3 regions of the Sporosarcina sp. Y352 genome follow, and region 1 is predicted to be linked to each of the others. Evidence: riboswitches for the same ligand, from Rfam matches in the RefSeq annotation. Region 1 holds a riboswitch; each other region holds the start of a gene.

Region 1 (6,605 bases):
AGGGGAAAAAACACCTATAAATCAAGAAAAGGATCTCTTGCTTTTTATTTTGCAATATAGCCGTGAACTAGAGGAATGGCAACGCGATATATTAACAATGATGCGAGAAGAAATGCTCTATTTTTGGCCGCAACTTGAAACTAAAATTATGAACGAAGGATGGGCATCTTTTTGGCATCAGAAGATTCTTAGGGAAATGGATTTATCGACAGATGAGACAATTGAGTTCGCAACACTAAACGCCAATGTTATTCAACCCTCTAAAACAACGATCAATCCCTACTATCTGGGATTGAAAATATATGAAGATATTGAAAAAAGATATAATCATCCAACAGAAAAAATGAGGAGTTTCGGCGTTCGACCAAACTCCGGTAGAGAGAAGATCTTTGAAGTAAGGGAAGTCGAATCTGATATATCATTTATCCGGAATTATGTCACAAAAGAGTTGGTACAGAAGGAAGACTTATATCTCTTTGAAAAAAAAGGAAGCAATTATGAAATTACAAACAAGGATTATGAGGATGTCAGAAACCAATTAGTCTCTATGCGGGTAAATGGTGGTTTTCCATTCATTGTCGTCGAAAATGGTGACTACTTGCGAAACGGTGAGTTGTATTTAGTGCATAAATACGAAGGTACAGAACTAGATTTAAAGTATTTGGAAAACGTACTCCCTTATATTTATCAATTGTGGGGACGGATTGTTCATTTAGAAACATATGTAGAGAATTTACAAGTTGTGTATTCATTTGATCGGAATAAGGTCTATCGGAGGTATGTATAATAATAGCTTATCCCTCAATCGGATTAACGGTCGGGGGATATTTCAATTTCACAGTTATAGTTGACTGATTTATTAAAAAGATAGATGATTATAAAAAGATCATTGAAAGTAGGGGAAATGACCATGATTCGTTATCCTGAACCAATAGGCATCGGCCAAACAATCGGAGTCACCGCGACTTCATCAGGTGTTGAAAGTGAGTTGCATCATCTGCTGAGAAAAGCCGCCCATCAATTTGAGAAAAGGGGATACACCGTACTCCTTGGGGAGACTGTCTGGACGAATGAAAAACTGACTTCAGCACCGAAAGAAATACGTGTTAAGGAATTTCTAGATATGATGACGGATGATAATATAAATGCGGTTATCCCTCCATGGGGCGGCCACTTTTTGTCTGAAATTCTTCCGCTTATAAATTACGAAGAATTGAAGCCGAAATGGGCAATGGGTTACTCGGATACTAGTACATTGCTGTTGACGATTACACTATTAACTGGCATCGCTACAGTTCATGGAACAAATTTTGTTGATTTAAGGAGTGATGAATGGGACCCAGTTACTTCGAAATTCCTGGAAGTGCTTAAGGCATCCGCTGGGGATACAATTATTCAGCATTCATCTGAAAAGTTCCAATCAGAATGGCAGCATTTTGCAACACCAGATCCTTATGTCTTTAAATTGGATATGGAGACAGCATGGGAAACGATAGGAGATCATCCTGTTCGGTTTGAAGGACGGCTATTAGCTGGCTGTATTGACACAATCCGTCATCTTATTGGAACGCCATTTGGGGACGTAAAAACATTCCGGGAAAAATATGTTGCGAATGATCAAATTGTATGGGCGCTTGAGAATTGTGAATTGGATGCTTCCGATTTCTATAGATCTATTCTTCAAATGCATAATGCAGGCTGGTTGGATAATACTGCAGGCATCCTATTCGGCAGGACAGCGGCAGGAATCGCCCAAGGTGGGTTTAGTGATGTAGATGCAATGGAAAGACTGTCCAAGCTGACAGGTATTCCAATCGTTTACAATGCAGATATCGGACATGTGCCTCCTCAAATGACATTTGTCAACGGCGCATACGCAGAAATCGAAGTGGCAGAAGGCAAAGCTGTGTTGAAAACGAAACTGATCTAATGATAACCCGGCAATCATTCCATTATGCCTTCAAATCTGGTATTCTTAAAGAAATGCTCGAGATGAAAGGATGATTGAAATGGCTGGACCTGCACTCAAACAACTTCACTCTCACCGCGCGATACATGAAGGTGGACTTTCAGGAGCAATGGGTAAAACAGAGGGTATGATGGATTTCTTAAAACAGGGAGATCTGAATTAGCGAATCAAGCGGCAGATGACTTGATTGAATATTGGAAGACACGTGTTATTAGTCATGCGGATGCGGAAGAACAAGGATTTTACGGAGAAGTTGCTGAACGCAACCCGGACTTAAAGGACGCAGTTATTCAATTGACACGGGATCATGATTTACTGCGAATTATTGTGAAAGACATTGAGCAATTGCGCGAAGAAGAAAATTTATGCCCTGCTGTACTACACAAATTTCACGCTTTGATTGTCGTCAATGAAATACATAGCCGCGACGAGGAACGTATGCTTTTTGAAAACTAAACCTACAAAAAGCACCATTACCCGGTGCTTTTTTCTTCGTCTAGTCCCCAGTTTCTGACTAAGGCCATTTTAATATCGACATATATTGGAAGGAGACGGTAAAAATCGAAAAAGCATTAAAGATATTAACAACGTATTTCGGATACCCTTCTTTCAGGATAGGACAAGAGCAAGTAATCCGTGGTGTTATGGATTATCAAGATATGCTTTGTGTTATGCCGACTGGCGGCGGGAAGTCTGTTTGTTATCAGGTTCCCGCACTTGTGATGGATGGTACTGTCCTCGTTATTTCACCACTAATCTCATTGATGAAAGACCAGGTTGACGCGCTCCATCAAGTAGGGATTCCGGCAGCATACATCAACAGTTCGATGTCATCGGAGGAATACTTTGATACGATGGAAAGAGCTGTGCAGGGTGAATATCAGCTTCTTTATGTGGCACCAGAACGTCTTGACTCTCCCTCTTTTAAAAATCAGTTGCGTTTGATGAAAATTCCGATGGTTGCCATCGACGAAGCGCATTGTATTTCACAATGGGGTCACGATTTCCGACCTAGTTATCGAAATATTAGTAGCATCGTTTCTTTGTTTGATAAAAAACCGGTTCTACTTGCTTTAACAGCTACTGCTACGCCGGCAGTTCGGGAAGATATTTGCAAGCAGCTCGGAATTAGTGAAAATAATACAGTAATGACTGGTTTTGAACGAGCAAATCTAACTTTTTCCGTTGTTAAAGGGCAAGACCGTGAGAAATTCGTAAAAGAATATGTTCGGAAAAATGAAGGGGAAGCGGGTATCATCTATGCCGCGACTCGTAAAGCCGTCGATTCAGTGCATGACTTTCTACAAAGAAGTGGAGTGAAAGTCGCAAAATACCATGCTGGACTTGGGGATATTGAACGCCAATCCGGCCAAGACCGCTTTTTAAATGACGAAGCCGCTGTTATGGTAGCGACGAATGCATTTGGAATGGGAATTGACAAGTCCAATATTCGTTACGTTATTCATTACCAAATGCCGAAAAACATGGAGAGTTATTATCAGGAGGCAGGCCGTGCAGGCCGTGATGGGCTCGATAGTGCATGTACGGTGCTCTTTTCATCGCAGGATGTGCAAACACAACGTTTCTTAATTGACCAATCGCAAGACCAAAGTAGAATTCCCGCTGAGCTGGAGAAATTACAGTCCATGATTGATTATTGCCATACGGAAACTTGTCTACAAAAGTTCATTATCTTGTATTTCGGAGAGACGGATGTAGTGGATTGTGGAAGATGTGCCAATTGCACTGACACTCGTGAAAGTACAGACGTCACGGAAGATGTTCAAAAAGTATTGTCATGCGTCATTCGAATGGGCCAACGATTTGGTAAGTCTATGATTGCGCAAGTATTGACCGGATCACGGAACAAGAAAGTGATTGAATTCGGTTTCGATAAATTAACGACCTATGGTTTGATGAAGGGACGCAGCGCTAAAGACATTTCTGATTTCATAGAGTTTATAATTTCGGAAAGTTATCTTGGCGTGGAAAATGGGCAATTTCCGACCATTTATGTTAGTGAAGCAGGAAAAGATGTACTGACAGGCAAGGTGACAGTACATCGCAAAGTTTCTGTTGTTACTATGCAAGTCGCAAATGATGATCCGTTATTCGATCAGCTCCGTGCACTTCGTATGAAACTGGCTCAAGAAGCCGGTGTACCACCGTTCGTTGTCTTTTCCGATAAAACATTACGGGACATGGCAGCAAGAATGCCAATCACGAATGATGCGTTCCTAGAAGTAAACGGTGTAGGACTTGCGAAATTGGAACGATACGGTGAGCCGTTCATGGAAGAAATCAAGAATTATCAAATGCAAAATGCTTGATGAACTTTGAAAAAAAGAGGCAGGTACTATTCCAAAATGGGATAGTACCTGCCTCTTTATTCTTCTGAATAGACAACTGATTTATCTTCAATGATGTTAAGTATAGTCCAACCGCTAATCAATAACGGGTGACAACAATTTAATTCCACATAGCAATTGGGGTAGCGTTTACTTCTTTAAGCTAAATTTTTTAACGGTTATCTACTTTTTCCGGATACATATCATGATTCATCATCCGGTGTTCTGCCATTTTTTCATATTTCGTGCCGGGTTTACCATAGTTACAATAAGGGTCTATTGATAATCCGCCGCGTGGTGTGAACTTACCCCATACTTCGATGTAACGTGGTTCAATCAGTTTAATTAAATCATTCATAATGATATTGACACAGTCTTCATGGAAATCGCCATGATTGCGGAAACTGAAGAGATATAATTTAAGTGCTTTACTCTCTACTAGCTTTTTGTCTGGCATGAAACTGATATACATCGTTGCAAAATCGGGTTGCCCGGTCATTGGGCAAAGTGAAGTGAATTCAGGACAATTAAATTTCACGAAATAATCACGATTGATATGCATGTTGTCGACTGACTCTAAAACGTCAGGGTTGTATTCATACACGTATTTTGTGTTTTGATTACCGAGTAAAGTTAAGTCGGTCAGTGTTGCCTCATCTCTTCCAGCCAATTAAAAAACCTCCCATAAATTTGTCAGGGAGGTCCATAGGCGCCGGAAAAAAGAGCCATATCGAATGCACATGACTTAAATTCCGTAATCCATAGTTTTTTTAAGAGGGTCGCTATGAACCTCTCCCGAACAGGGTATTCATTTCGTATCTGACATTAAACGACCTACTCTGATTTGTCAATAGCTTCTCTTTTTGTTAAGCCAATTAACGCATACAGAGCAACTGCCAGCAGGAGGAAACCAGTCAGCATGAATGCTCCTCGATATTCTAGGTCGAGGAAGCCGATAAGTCCCGAACCAGCAACAACGCCTATTGAGAAGAATGCATAGAAATAACCATAAGCTTTTCCACGGAATTCAGCAGACGAAGAATCGATTAGCAGTGAGTTGATCGATGGGAATAGGAAAGCAAATCCCGCTCCGTAAATACCCATTGCGACATACAAGTAATTCAATTCTTCCATTTGGCTTAGGAACAACATACTTAATCCCATGAGTGCAATTCCGAATGCTAGCGTCACAACCGGTCGTACGCGGTCAAAAATTCGATTAATGGGCAATAAAAAGATTAGAATTGCAACCACGCCGAATGTACTTAATAATAACCCCGTCGTTTTCGTATCGAATCCGAGCGAAGCTACTTTTAACGGTAAAACAAGAGCTAGTACACCCTGTGAAAACATTAAAAAGAATGCCCCAGCAAAAGCTCTGACCATTCCGGGATGCTGGAACAGATTAATAACCTGGAATTCACCAGCACCTTGTGAAGGTTGTTTTCGTACATATGTATAAGAACGAAGAACAAAGAATGCTAGTATTGCTAACAACAGCATAATCCCGCCGTTGACCGCCATAATGAATGAGGTGCTTGTTTTCGCAGCAACAATACCGCCGTATGCAGGTCCTAAAATTGCGGCCATTCCAACGAATGCACCCGAAATTGCAACACTTTTACCACGTTTTGAACCTTCTGCACGATTTGCTAGGAAAGTGAAGGCTGCGGGAACAATTAGTCCTTCCATAAAACCATGAACGAATCGCACCCCGAGCAGTGACATCGGCCCAGAAACAAACGCGTAGAGGAAGAGAGAAATCGCCGTCGCAAAAAGTCCGAGTACTAGTATGAGGAATGGACCTCGTTTGTCGGTCATGAAACCTGAAATGACATTCCCGATTGTGTTAGAAAATGAATAGATACCTACCGCAAGTCCTACCAGGAATGGCGTAGCACCAAGTGATAATGCAAATGGACTCATAACGGGAAGTTGTGAAAATAAGTCGAAAAACGAGAAAAATACAATGAGGTAAACAAACCCACGCATAATGCAGCCTCTTTTCAATTATATAGATACCGTTCTATATTTTAGCATTAGTTTGAGCTTAGGGGAAAAGGATAGATTGTGAACAATCCATTTGGTTTGCCATTATACGAACTGTAGCGATAAGATTACGCTTAGATCTGATAGAAAAAGAGGTGAGAAATGAATGAGTTTCCTTAAAAAACTTTTCAGCAAACAAGATAATACAAAGAATGAAGCGCAAATTGAAAAACAGTATATTTTTGTTGAACTGGAATTGGAGGATTACTACGAGCCTTTTTACGCTAGGGATTTGTCAG
Region 2 (6,605 bases), on a different contig from region 1:
AGTTCATATGTTTGCAGATATCGGTGTTTTACTTGTTGGAGTGTATATTATTTACTTCTATTGAAAGAATGATCAATTTGCGAACTTTACCTAATCATTCCCGCCAAAGGAAAGCCGTAAACCCATTTCAATCGTAATGAATCCGCAAATAGAAAGAAGCCGTACGCAATACCCTTGGGTAAAGGCATTGCGTACAGCTCACATCATTGTCCATTTATTAAACCGCCGCCACGACGACCGTTACTTTGAATAAATCTCCATCTACTTCAATTTTCATATTCCCATTATGCAAATCGACGATGGATTGTGCTATCGCAAGACCAAGTCCAGAACCGTCCGTTTGGCGTGATGCATCAGCCCTTTTGAATCGTTCAAACAATTCGTCGGTGTTTTCACCAAGCTCATACTTCGTCACATTTTTCACGACGAATTCCGCGTTATCTCCCACTTTTCGAAGTGTAATATAGATACGGGTACCCGGCAATGTGTATTTAATGGCGTTGACAATCAAATTATCCAGTACGCGCCACCATCTTTTCCCGTCGACATAGGCAACAAGCGTAGACTCTGGTAAGTTCACCCTAAAATCAAGGCCCGATTTCGAAATTTCTTCTTCGTGTTCTGCAAGTGCTTGTTGAAGCAATTGTGTCAAATCGACACGTTGTTTGTGAAGCTCCAAGTTACCGCTTGCCATTTTCGAAACTTCAAATAAATCCTCAATCAATGTCTTTAAACGCTGTGATTTCCTATCTAAAATATCTATATACTTTGTTCTATCTTCAGCTGTGATATCTGCCTTTTTCAATAGATCCGTGTACGTAATAATGGACGTTAATGGTGTCCTAAGATCATGACTAACGTTCGTAATAAGTTCCGTTTTTAGGCGTTCACTCTTCGCTTGTTCGGTCATGGAACTGCGGACACCTTCGCGTAGGTTATTGAGATTCCGCGCATGGTCTGCAAGCGGTGATTTTCCTTCGATTTTAATTTCCTCATGAAGGCGTCCATTCGCCATCGCTTCAGTAGCCACAATAATACGATTCAAATACGCCGTTCTTCTCACGAAAATATAGAGGAATGGCAGCCCAGCAAACAATACAAGTGGAATGTAAATCATAATTAATATGGGTTGCATAAGAACGACGGCAAACCCGATGCCCGCTAGGAAAAAGCCAATTAATAGAAGGAACGATTGAACACCAATTGAACGATTCAAAAACATCCCTTGCCATGCAAGTATAAATCTCATACTATAACTATCCTTAATTTCTTGTTTCAACACCACTTCATCTTTTATTCGCTCCATGAAATTAACCAGCTGTAACACTGTTAGAAATACGAGGAGTGTAAGGAAAACAAAAGAAATTACATATATAACCAAATTTTCGAGGCTATAAAAATAAGCATAGTCTGCAACAAACAATAAATTAATATAGAGCATCAGCAATGTTGTAACCAGCAGAGCTCCTTTTACATCGATTTTTAAATGACTATACCAGTCTGCCCCTCTTCTATCCTTCACCCAGTTCTTATTGAAACGAAACTTTGTCAACAGGAGGATTAATGCAATTAGCCCGACAATCCAAGTGCTATAGGCAATATATTTTGATTTGTTAAACCAGGCTGCAAGTTGACCATGAGACCCTTCCTGTGATATCCCTTTTGAAATGACGACAATACCCTCGAAAGTCCGATCTGGGTTTCCGATTATTGAGCGGTTACTGTCGATGTATTCCCCAGTATGGTTTCCTGTGTACTGGTATAAATCAGCATTTTTTATTCGAAGTGACTTAGCCTTGAAGTACCCTTCCTTGGAATTGTACATTCTCTTGTAGGCGGCGGGCGTTTTGACATCACCGGACGCAAACGTTTCACCCGTTTCCACATCTTTCAACTCATAGGCAACCCACCGGAAGTTATAATCGTCCACACCATTGAATCTTTCACTTACATATTGTTCAAGCGCTTCTCCTTTTTCTTCACGGACTTTTGCCTCTACATGTTTATCATCTTGGAAGTTTTTTCGAATATCATCTATTTTCACCTCTTGCTCTTTAATCAGTTCTGTTTTTAACACTTCATTGCCAGCCGCTTTCGCTTCTTCAATTCGGTCTTGATATTGGGCTGTAATATTGGAAATTTGTTCAGCCAATGTGCCGTAACGCTCACGATGTTCGTCGATTTCCTCCTTTGATACTTTGATTTGTTTTTTCTCCTTTTCCACATCAATCGGATTCAAAACGGTTGTACTAATTTTATCGTATAAATACTCCATTTCAGATTTAAAATCCTCTGTATCAACAAAGCTATTCCCGATAAACTTTGGACCCGTATTTATAAAAGAGACAAGCGCAGTTAAAAACAAGGCGATAAGAATCGACCAGACAATAAGAGGCATTCGTTTATTTTTCATATTCACACATTTCCTTTCACTATCCGGGTGAAGTAAGCAATCGCCCTACTGGAACGTTCCATTCCATTTCCGACCAGGTCAATGATGTGGGAGAAACAGTAACCGATACTCAAAGCGGCAATGACAATCGCGATGATTGACCAAACTACAGCCCAGTCATTTTTCGATTTTGTAACCAATGCCCCACACCACCTTTACATATCTCGGATTTTTCGGATCTGCTTCGATTTTTTCGCGTATTTTACGTATATGTACCGCAACGATATTTTCAGCATTGTACGCTGCTTCATTCCAAACGCGTTCGTAGATTTCGTTGATAGAAAATACACGCCCCGCATTCTTCATCAGCAACTCTGTAATTTTGTATTCAATTGGTGTCAGTTTTACCACGCCACCGTCAATAGTGATTTCCTTTGCTTCTTCATCCAGAACTAGCCCGTCGATTTCTACTTTTTTCTGGCCATCGTACGTCCCAAATTGGATATAGCGACGCAATTGTGACTTCACACGAGCCATCAACTCCATTGGATGGAACGGTTTCGTCACATAATCATCTGCACCAACGGATAGTCCATGAATTTTATCGGAGTCTTCCACCTTCGCACTCAGCATGATAATCGGGATATTGCGCGCTTCCCGAATTTTGAACGTCGCTGTAATACCATCCATATTTGGCATCATTATATCGAGAATTAGAAGATGGACATCATTCGACTCCAGTAGCTCAAGCGCCTCTACACCGTCCGCCGCCTTCAGTACCTCATAACCTTCATTTTTCAAATATATTTCAATCCCGTTACGGATGTCCTGATCGTCATCCGCTACAAGCACTGTGAATTTCGCCATCTTCCGCACCTCGCTTTTCTCTATGATACCAATTGTACCCGCCAAATCTTAACATTCACCAACTGTAATTATGAAGAAAGTCTTAAGAACAGATTATATATGTTCAATTAAAGAATCCCGTTGAATCTATTTAATGAGAGAGTTGTGATTCGGGGTGTGGATTATAGACCGCTTGGCGCTTTGGGGATGCCTCTCGCCATGAGCCTGGATTAACGCTTCGCATCCAGTCTCAGGGCTTCGGCTACCCCTTTGCTGCGCCTAAGCTGGGGTGTCCATTATCGAGAGAGTGCGGTTTGGAGTGTGGTTTGTAGATCGCTTGGCGCTTTGGGGATGCCTCTCGCCATGAGCCTGGATTAGCGCTTCGCATCCAGTCTCAGAGCTTCGGCTACCCCTTTGCCGCGCCTGCGCTGATGTGTTCATAATCGAGAGAAGTGTGATTTTGAGATGTAGATGCTGAGATTATAATGTGATTACTATTTGATACTAATTTCATTGAAGAAAGACGCACTGCAGATTGCACTAATCTCCGATAAAGAAATGCGCTTTCTTACATAGACCATCCAGCGAAGGCGCGACTTCGTGGTAGCCGAAGCGATAAGACTGAAAGCGGTCTTCTTTCTGGCTTATCGCGGGAGGCATCCACAAAGCGCAAAGCGGTATTAGCGGGATTTCTGAATCTAACTATAATGTTGGTACTTTTAATAATCACCTCCGCAATTATAGATAAAGAAATACGCTTTCTTACAAGGTCTATCCAGCTACCACGAAGCGGCAAGCGGTATTAGCAGAGTTTCTAATTCATTCACATGTCTCGTGACTTTTTCAATGGCCTCCCGTATTCATTTGTTCAACATATATATCGGCAAAAAACCCCTGGCCTCCCAAATACCGATAGGGATACCAGGGGTTTATTCATTTAACAAGCTAGACTTCTTCACTTTTTTACCACTGAGCGTCAATACGAGGATTCCGCCTAGCAACATAGCAATGCCCGTCCAGGACGTTCCGTCGAGATGCTCGCCAACCACAATAACACTCAAAACAGCTGCAGTAAGCGGTTCAGCAAGTGATAGGGTAACGGCAGAGGACGATGGAATTCTTTTTAATCCGGTTGAAAACAGGATGTACGCTACACTTGTCGTAATTATTCCAAGATACAGGACCACAGATATTCCCCGAGTAGAAATCAGACCATCCGTTTCGAATAAAAACACAAATGGCATCAGCAACAACGCACTAATAGAAAAGATGACTGCAACAGCAGGTACAGCATCCGTTTTTTCAAGTACTTCTTTGTTTACAAGTGCGTAAAAGGCAAACAATAGCCCTGCCCCAAGCGACATCGAAACACCTACTGGATTAACAACGATACCGTCTTTATTTAAAAATAGTAGTGCACACCCCGCAATCGCAAGAGCGGTAGCTGTAAGCCAAATAAATGTCGGACGGCGCTTTAACAAGAACCATTCGATGATTCCAGAAAAAACAGGCGAACTGCCGATGGTAACGACCGTCCCTATCGCGACACCGGTTAATCTGACAGAAGAAAAGAATAGATACTGGAAAATGGCCATTGAAATAGCCGCGTAAATCGTAGCTTTCCACGGCCAATTCCGGAAATCAATTTTACGCATGATTAGTAATAGAATCAGCAATGAAAAACCACCCACCGCAAGCCGTGATGCACCAACTGTCAATGGATGGATGGTTTGCGGGAGGAACGTTTGTGCAGTGCCCGTTGTTCCCCATAGGATTGCACCTAACAACACGACTGTGTAGGCAATTCGCTGCGACATGATTCAACTGCTCCTTTTCCCTATATATATAGAAGATACCATTTAATTCGAGAGTTCCAACATTTCAAGTTCACTTGACACGACTAGTAACTATGTACTATAATCACTAATTGTTCACACGTGGTTCGTAACCATCCCACGCTAAAAAACTAGGAGGAAATAAGTAATGAAAATAAAAACAATGGCCATAAGCGGGATCATTGCCGCTTTATATGTAGCCGTATCTCTATTAATAGCACCACTGGCTTATTCAGCAATCCAATTTCGTATCTCTGAGCTGTTCAACCACCTTATAGTGTTTAATAAGAAGTTCTTCTTTGGTATTGTGCTCGGAGTATTCGTCACAAACTTGTTTTCTCCACTTGGCATGTATGATCTATTTTTCGGCGTGAGTCAATCAATTATAGCTCTTTCAATCACGATATTTTCCGCTAAATTTATATCTGGAGTTTTCAAGCGAATGGTCTTCAACACACTAGTTTTCACCTTTACCATGTTCATCATTGCTTTCGAGTTAAACCTAGCATTAGAGCTCCCTTTCCTACTTACATGGTTAACAGTTGCAATCGGTGAATTTGTTGTCATGGCAATTGGAATTCCGATTATGCTGGCTTTGAATAAACGTCTAAACTTCAAGAAATTGATTTAACCGAAACAGCACTCGCCACTTTGTCTTCAACTGAATTTTCCAAGGAGGGCTTAGATGTATATCTCCATTCAAGAAGTTGCAGAATATCTTAGCATGCCCGTCGAACAAATTCAGAAGTATGTAAGAGAAGGACGGATTCGTTCTGTCCATGACGGCGAACAATTTCTAGTGAACAAAGATCAGTTTGGTCTTTATTTAGAACAGCTTGAAACATTAAAACACCAAATTGACGAATGGCGTAACGAACCCATTCCACCCGATCGCGACATTAAAGATGAAGATTGAGAAACCGGCTGAAAATCTATGGATTTTCAGCTATTTTCATTTAAATAGAGTACTCCGCATTGTCCCTGAACACGAATGGAAAGGCTTATTAACGGGAATACTTATTTAACCGCACAGTTGCTTTCATTACATTTTGCTAGTATAGTTAAAAACTGTTTCTACATTACCAGTAACACGAGGGGGAAGTATGAAGAAAATATCAAACGTTTTTTATATCACAATTGGTCTTATCATATTGACCGTTGGATATGGTGCATTCGCACCCGAAAGTTTTGAAGCCGTCACAACGAATGCCAGAAACTTTGTTGCGTCGTCATTCGGTTGGTACTATATGCTGCTCATGTCATTCATGTTAGCGCTCAGTTTCTTTTTCATCGTTAGTCCATTCGGTAAAATACGGCTTGGAAAAGACACGGATCGCCCGCAGTTCTCTACAGTCACTTGGATTGCCATGCTGTTTTCCGCCGGAATGGGAATCGGCCTTGTCTTTTACGGTGCCGCTGAACCATTATCACACTTTGCTATCAGTCCAGCCTCGGAAGATCCAAATACGGATGAAGCTTTCAAAGAATCCTTACGTCAGTCTTTCTTCCACTGGGGGATTCATATATGGGCC
Region 3 (6,605 bases), on a different contig from region 1:
CAAAAATAACGATAAGGGTAAGAAAGCGACTAGTGTAACACCCCAAGGTTATGCAGATACTGACTTATCAAAAGATCCAAAAAGCAAACTGGAAGAAGCCGCTAAAAAGAAGAACACGAAATAATAATTTGTCTTTTTTGCACATTACGACATCAATTTGAAGTTGACTGCAATATAATCCAAACTCAGCCTTTAAGTTGTAGGCTGAGTTTATTTGTACGTATTACTGCCGTCCATGATACAATAAAGATTATACGATCCAAGTATATTGTGAGCGAATACAATCTGAATAACTTGAGATATTATCCGAGTAATTGATTGTTTTCTATCTGACGCGTTAAAACATTAACAACCTCATTGTGAAAGGGGGATCATTTCATTGATTAATGAAGCAAAGTTAAATAAAGAAGCCATGCACATCCTTAAGTTGACAAGTAGAACCTTTTATATCCCCATCAAATTACTAAATCCAACATTAAGAAAGTCTGTAGGATCAGCATATTTATGTATGCGAGCAATTGATGAAATTGAAGATCACGAAGGATTACAATCGGAGACGAAGCAATATCTTTTGCGCTCAACAAGCGAACTTTTAAAAGCAGACTTTGATGGTGCAGCCTATCAACAACTATTAAAGCCTTATGAGGACCTTTTACCTGAAGTAACATTAAGGCTGGCTGATTGGCTATCTTTTTGTCCGGAAAATATTATGGACAAGGTAAAAGAGTCAACAAGTATTATGGCAGACGGTATGGCCAAGTGGGTCGAGAAGGATTGGTTAGTTAAAACCAAAGAAGATTTAGATGAATATACATACTATGTAGCAGGATTAGTAGGTGTTATGCTTTCGGATATATGGGAGATGTATGATGGAACTAAAACAGATCGTGAATTAGCTATAGGATACGGACGTGGTTTGCAGGCAGTCAATATGCTTCGCAATCAAGAGGAAGATGCTGATCGCGGTGTTCATTTTATTCCCGATGGTTGGGACCGTAACGACATGTTTTCCTATGCAACAAAGAACTTGGATAAAGCGGATGCGTATGTAGAGTCATTAGACACTAAAAACATTCTTTTATTCTGTAAAATCCCACTTGCCTTGGCAAAAACAACATTAAAAACGCTTAAGAGTGGTAAAGAAAAAATGTCACGAGCTGAAGTTGAATCTACAGTTGATGAAATTATTAATGAAAATTGACACCTATTTATATTAATACCTTCGAAAAAGTATAGGTAAGGCATTAAAAAACATCCCAGCCCTTGTCAATATGACATAGGCTGGGATGTTTTTTCAAATGCCACAACTTAGCTCAGCTTCCTTTATTTTTTATTGTCTGTTGAATCCTGCTTTCTTGTGTCAGCTGAATTCTTTCCATCAATGGGTTTCTTAGAAGACTCACGCAACTTCGCAATGTCTGTTTCCTCACCAAACTCAGTATCGTAACTGAGATTATTAACGCCTCGACGATTGGTTTCTTTATCTGCGACTGTTTCTTCGATTGGATTAAATAAGATACCCAAGCAAGCCAATCCACTTAACCCAACCAGACCGTAAACCACCCGTGATAAAAACGCCTCTTGTCCACCAAATAGTGATGCTACCAAATCAAACTTAAAGAATCCAATTAAGCCCCAGTTGATTGCTCCAATTATTACCAAAGCCAAGGCAATTCGTTGTATCGTTCTCATGATTTTAACACCTCCCTTATTTAATTAGCAGTTTCGAACAATTATTGAATCCGCAATACCGTTTCGAGTTTTAAAGGGATTACATCATTACGAATGGGCACCATAAAAACACTCTTCTCGGTAATTGTTAAGATTCGTTATTATCTTCTGCTAAAAAAGCGTTTTAATACATAAATCATAAAAATTTGTGGAGTTAATCGGCACTAATCCTATATATTTTATGCTTCCCGTTTTTGATCCTTGGTGATGTCAATTCCCTTTATACAAATGAATGTACCAACAAATCACATTTTATATATTAAAATTGATTAGGATTAAATCGGTATATAAATACTGAATAAATATATCATTTTATTTAAAGTGGAAACTACTACTAGTAGCTTCTACTCCTATGCTATTATTAACATTGTTCGAAAAAGAGGTTCGAAAACTCCCTCTCAAAAAAACTAAGGAGATGTTTACTATGAAAAATGAAAAAGCAGTCGTTGTATTCAGTGGCGGCCAAGACAGTACGACATGTCTAATTTGGGCATTGAAAAATTTCGCTGAAGTTGCGACGGTCACGTTTGATTATGGTCAGCGCCATTCAGCGGAAATTGAATGTGCAAGAAAAATTGCGGATGAGCTCGGTGTGTCGTTTAAACTGCTCGATATGAGCCTTATTAATCAACTATCTGCTAATGCTTTGACACGTGATGAAATCGAAGTAAAAGAAGTAGATGGTGAATTACCTTCTACCTTTGTTCCAGGAAGGAATCATCTATTTCTGTCGTTTGCGGCTGTCTATGCGGATGCGATTGGAGCCCGGCACTTAATAACGGGTGTGAGTGAAACTGATTTTAGCGGATATCCAGATTGCCGTGACAATTTTATTAAGTCATTGAATGTCACGTTGAATTTAGCAATGGATGGGCGCTTTGTTATCCATACGCCTTTAATGTGGCTGGATAAGGCCGAGGTCTGGGCAATGGCTGATGAATTAGGTGCACTTGATTTTGTACAGCACAAAACACTTACATGCTACAACGGAATTCCAAGTTCAGGCTGCGGGGAATGTCCAGCTTGTGTGTTACGAAATGATGGACTAACTGCTTACATTACTAAAAAGTCTGAAGGTGTTTCCGAATGATGCAGCAATTTTACCCACAAGTTCAGCACTCGTTTCGTTTTGAACTTAACAAAGACATGCATTTTTCGGCGGCGCATTACATTCCGAGTGAAAATGCTGGAAAGTGCCAAGTGATGCATGGGCATACGTACTATTTGAACATAACAATCGGAGGAAATGAATTGGATTCAATTGGTTTTCTGATTGATTTCAAGGAACTCAAAACCCTCATTCATGATAAATATGATCATTCCGTATTGAATGATCATCCTGAATTTAAGGCTAACTTCCCTACAACTGAGAAATTAGCCGAACAGATTTATAATTCAATTCAGGAAGTTCTACAGACGAGGAGCAATAAAGCAGTCTGTCTTCAGGTCATTGTCCGTGAAACGCCAACAAGCTACGTCATCTACCGGCCTAAACTGGAGGAGAACGTATGAAGATTCCTGTGATGGAGGTGTTCGGACCAACTATTCAAGGTGAAGGAATGGTAATGGGATTGAAAACGATGTTCGTTCGGACATCAGGGTGTGATTATTCATGCTCGTGGTGTGATTCCAGTTTCACGTGGGATGGTTCAGGAAAGAGCGTTTCGAAACAACCTATTGAAATTATAGATGAACTTAAAGCAATTGGTGGGCAGTCATTTTCACATGTAACAATTTCAGGTGGGAATCCTGCGCTTCATAAAGGTATCGGGGAACTTGTTGATTTATGCCATGAACAAGGCTGGAAAGTTGCGGTTGAAACGCAGGCTTCTTTTTGGCAGGATTGGTTGTTGGAAATCGATGATATTACCCTTTCTCCAAAACCACCTAGTTCTGGAATGGCAACAGATTTCAGCAAACTGGATACATTTATGGAGAAACTGCTTAATACGACGGCTAGTTTGAAAATCGTCATTTTTGATGAAGTGGATTTCAAATTTGCCGAAGCCGTCCACCAACGTTACCCGGCTTTTCCTTTCTTTTTACAGACAGGAAACGATGATACGACGACGACTGAAAATGAACTGCTAGTGTCTACTCTACTGAATCGGTATGAATGGTTGGTTGATTTGACCGTCAATTCATCTATCATGAATGACGTTAGGGTGTTACCTCAGCTCCATACCCTTATATGGGGGAATAAACGTGGGGTTTAGATATGTACTAATAAAATTACCCATGGTAATTGTCCAGAATCGCCAGCGAATAATTTAATCCACACAATGAGCAATACGGATACAGTTGTATTACTTTATATTGAACGACTTCAATACATTATCGAAATGTATTAATACGTAGGGATGCGATTTCGTCGCATCCCTACTTTCATTTTAAGGAAGAACACTTCTTATAGCACACAGCAAAGAATACAATGTGCTAAGTACTAGAGTGCCCAAAAACTATTCATTCGTCTATCTACCACTTGTCTCTTATACAGTTTAAACTGTTCTAGAAAATAGCCTTAACTTCCAGTGTTGTTAATGAATAAAAACGGGTATAATTAAGCATACGAGAAACTATGGAATAGGGGGCTCGATTAGATGAAGAGAAAAGTCAGTAATTCTGAATACCGTGTTCTTGAAAAGGAGTTTCGCTATTTGGAACAAGCAGGAAAGCTTGGGACGGATCAAAGAAGCGCACTTCTATCGGAATACGAGCCTACTGAACGAGTGGGTTTTGTGCGGGTCTTGCTGGTCTTTGGAGCCATTTTAATAGGTGTCGGTATTTTAAGTTTCATCGCTGGAAATTGGCAGGAAATACCGAAACTTGCAAAGTTTATTCTATTATTCTTTGCGACAGCTGGCTTTTATATTGGCGGCTATAAAATGGAAGAACGTTATCCAAAAACATCGCGTAGCCTTTATTATATCGGTGTGGCTGTGTACGGTGCTGGTATCTTCTTGATTGGCCAGATGTTTAACCTAAGCGCAGGCGTCTATGCAGATTTCTTCATGTGGGGACTCGGGATATTACCGCTCGCATATTACTTGAAAGATAAATTTATAGCTGCAGTAGCAACAGTATTTTTCATTATCTATGGATTCAATGTATGGGGTGGAATCAGTGGTGTACCTTACTTCCTTCTACTTGTCATTCCATTTCTTTTTTGGATGAATGAAAAAAGGTTCGATCATTCTAGAGGTTTGTTCATCGCTAATACGGTTTTAGCAATGACGTTTATTTTCAATTTATTCATCTATTTTGATGTGCATGGGCTTCTTATTGCAAGTACTTTCTTCATCATTGGGTTATTTCTCGCCTTTTACCCGTTTGGCAGGTACCAATTATCGTCTGAATGGCTTGGTTCAGTTGTCTATGGAATAGCGGGTCTATTTCTAACATTTCCAACTACTTGGATAGATGTTGTTTCTGGAGATACTGCCGAAATCATGGCGATTATTTTCACAATTGTTTTCGCGATAAAACTACTGTTCTTCTTGAAAATCGGTAGTTTACCCGCTGTTCTCATTGTTTGTGCACTGATTTTCCGCTTTTACGCAGATTTGTCATATGACTTCATGCCAAAATCACTATTCTTTGTCATTGGTGGTTTGATCCTAATTGGCTTTGGTTTCTGGTTTGAAAAGACACGTCAGAGGAAAGGTGATAGCCAATGAACAGGATGAAAAATAAGCGTTTTGGTTTCATCGTTGCATTAGCCATCCCTCTTATATTGTTAATTAGCTTGACTTTTAAACCGCTATGGGCGCTAACGTACGGTGAAGATATCAGCTTGTTAACTGTGCCTGTGGATCCGAGAGATTTATTGTATGGAGATTATGTAACGCTCCGCTATGAAATTGAGGAAGTTGCAAAAAGCGAAATTCCCACAAGTATTTTGAAAAAAATTGAAAAACACACGAATTCCAATCAGTTAACTGTTTATGGAAAGCTAGTTAAACAGGGAGACATTTATGTACTTGATAGCTTAACTGATAAAAAACCAAAAGGCAGTATTTACTTAACTGGAAAACTGAATGGCTATGACTATCAAAATACGACAGGTATAAACGTTCATTCCATTAACTTTGGTTTAGATAGATTCTATGTACCAGAAAACACTGGAAAAGAGCTTGAGGATTTATCTGCTAAAGGGCAATTGGTTGCTCACTTAAAGGTGAAAAACGGTTATGCAATTTTGAAGGATATTCAAGCAATTCAATAACATGAAAAAGCCCAAAACAAGTTCAGGTGAACTGTTTAGGGCTTTTTTGTTTAGCTTTTCAATCGTTTTTTGATTTCCATATCATTCAACCACTTTTCTAGTTGAAAAATAAGTACGACAAACTTGTTCCGCGACTTTTTCTAATAGCTCACTTGCGTTTTCCATGGCCTCATTTAAACTCATCGGTTTATTCATGATGCTGTATGCTCCAATTACGCCGTACTGATAAAGTGAATCGATATCCCCCATTAGCGACCCAGCCAGAATTATAGTAGATACATTGCGTTTATTTGCCATTTGGGCAACTCCCATGGGTGTTTTTCCAAAAGCCGTTTGAAAATCCAGTTGTCCTTCGCCCGTAATGACAAGGTCTGCATTTAATAGATGTTCGTCAAGCCTTGTATACTCGAGTACGACATCTACACCCCGCTTCATTGTTGAAGGAAAAAACGCAAGTACTGCGCCTCCGAAACCACCTGCCGCACCTGCTCCCTGAAGTTCATGGAGTCTAATGCCTATTTCCCTTTCAATCAAATTAGCAAAATGTAAAAGGTTGTTGTCTAAGAGTTCAGCTATTTCTTTAGTCGCGCCCTTTTGCGGACCAAACACGTGTGAAGCCCCATTAGGTCCAACAAAGGGATTCTCAACA

The links. A riboswitch is a leader RNA that binds a small molecule or an ion and turns the genes downstream of it on or off. The one in region 1 is predicted to bind preQ1.
Region 2: linked by a shared signal. The riboswitch ahead of AC1TO6_RS09130 (QueT transporter family protein) and the one ahead of queF (preQ(1) synthase) in region 1 are both predicted to bind preQ1.
Region 3: linked by a shared signal. The riboswitch ahead of queC (7-cyano-7-deazaguanine synthase QueC) and the one ahead of queF (preQ(1) synthase) in region 1 are both predicted to bind preQ1.

What each region holds. Positions count from the first base shown of each region.
Region 1 is NZ_JBXCJE010000001.1:160,210-166,814, reverse strand. It holds gene AC1TO6_RS00960 (SpoVR family protein) at 1-787, shown strand, start outside; gene AC1TO6_RS00955 (S66 family peptidase) at 911-1,930, shown strand; gene AC1TO6_RS00950 (hypothetical protein) at 2,010-2,132, shown strand; gene AC1TO6_RS00945 (hemerythrin domain-containing protein) at 2,153-2,425, shown strand; gene recQ (DNA helicase RecQ) at 2,530-4,299, shown strand; gene queF (preQ(1) synthase) at 4,490-4,987, opposite strand; PreQ1 riboswitch class I at 5,073-5,116, opposite strand; gene AC1TO6_RS00930 (MFS transporter) at 5,152-6,309, opposite strand; gene AC1TO6_RS00925 (hypothetical protein) at 6,473-6,605, shown strand, end outside.
Region 2 is NZ_JBXCJE010000004.1:313,455-320,059, forward strand. It holds gene AC1TO6_RS09105 (CPBP family intramembrane glutamic endopeptidase) at 1-64, shown strand, start outside; gene AC1TO6_RS09110 (sensor histidine kinase) at 218-2,413, opposite strand; gene AC1TO6_RS09115 (hypothetical protein) at 2,416-2,592, opposite strand; gene AC1TO6_RS09120 (response regulator transcription factor) at 2,570-3,259, opposite strand; gene AC1TO6_RS09125 (DMT family transporter) at 4,168-5,055, opposite strand; PreQ1 riboswitch class I at 5,170-5,214, shown strand; gene AC1TO6_RS09130 (QueT transporter family protein) at 5,222-5,704, shown strand; gene AC1TO6_RS09135 (excisionase family DNA-binding protein) at 5,759-5,989, shown strand; gene AC1TO6_RS09140 (BCCT family transporter) at 6,177-6,605, shown strand, end outside.
Region 3 is NZ_JBXCJE010000003.1:101,931-108,535, forward strand. It holds gene sspL (small, acid-soluble spore protein L) at 1-124, shown strand, start outside; gene AC1TO6_RS06005 (squalene/phytoene synthase family protein) at 380-1,201, shown strand; gene AC1TO6_RS06010 (DUF378 domain-containing protein) at 1,324-1,692, opposite strand; PreQ1 riboswitch class I at 2,105-2,148, shown strand; gene queC (7-cyano-7-deazaguanine synthase QueC) at 2,156-2,821, shown strand; gene queD (6-carboxytetrahydropterin synthase QueD) at 2,818-3,243, shown strand; gene queE (7-carboxy-7-deazaguanine synthase QueE) at 3,240-3,947, shown strand; gene AC1TO6_RS06030 (DUF2157 domain-containing protein) at 4,332-5,408, shown strand; gene AC1TO6_RS06035 (GDYXXLXY domain-containing protein) at 5,405-5,956, shown strand; gene AC1TO6_RS06040 (glycerate kinase) at 6,038-6,605, opposite strand, start outside.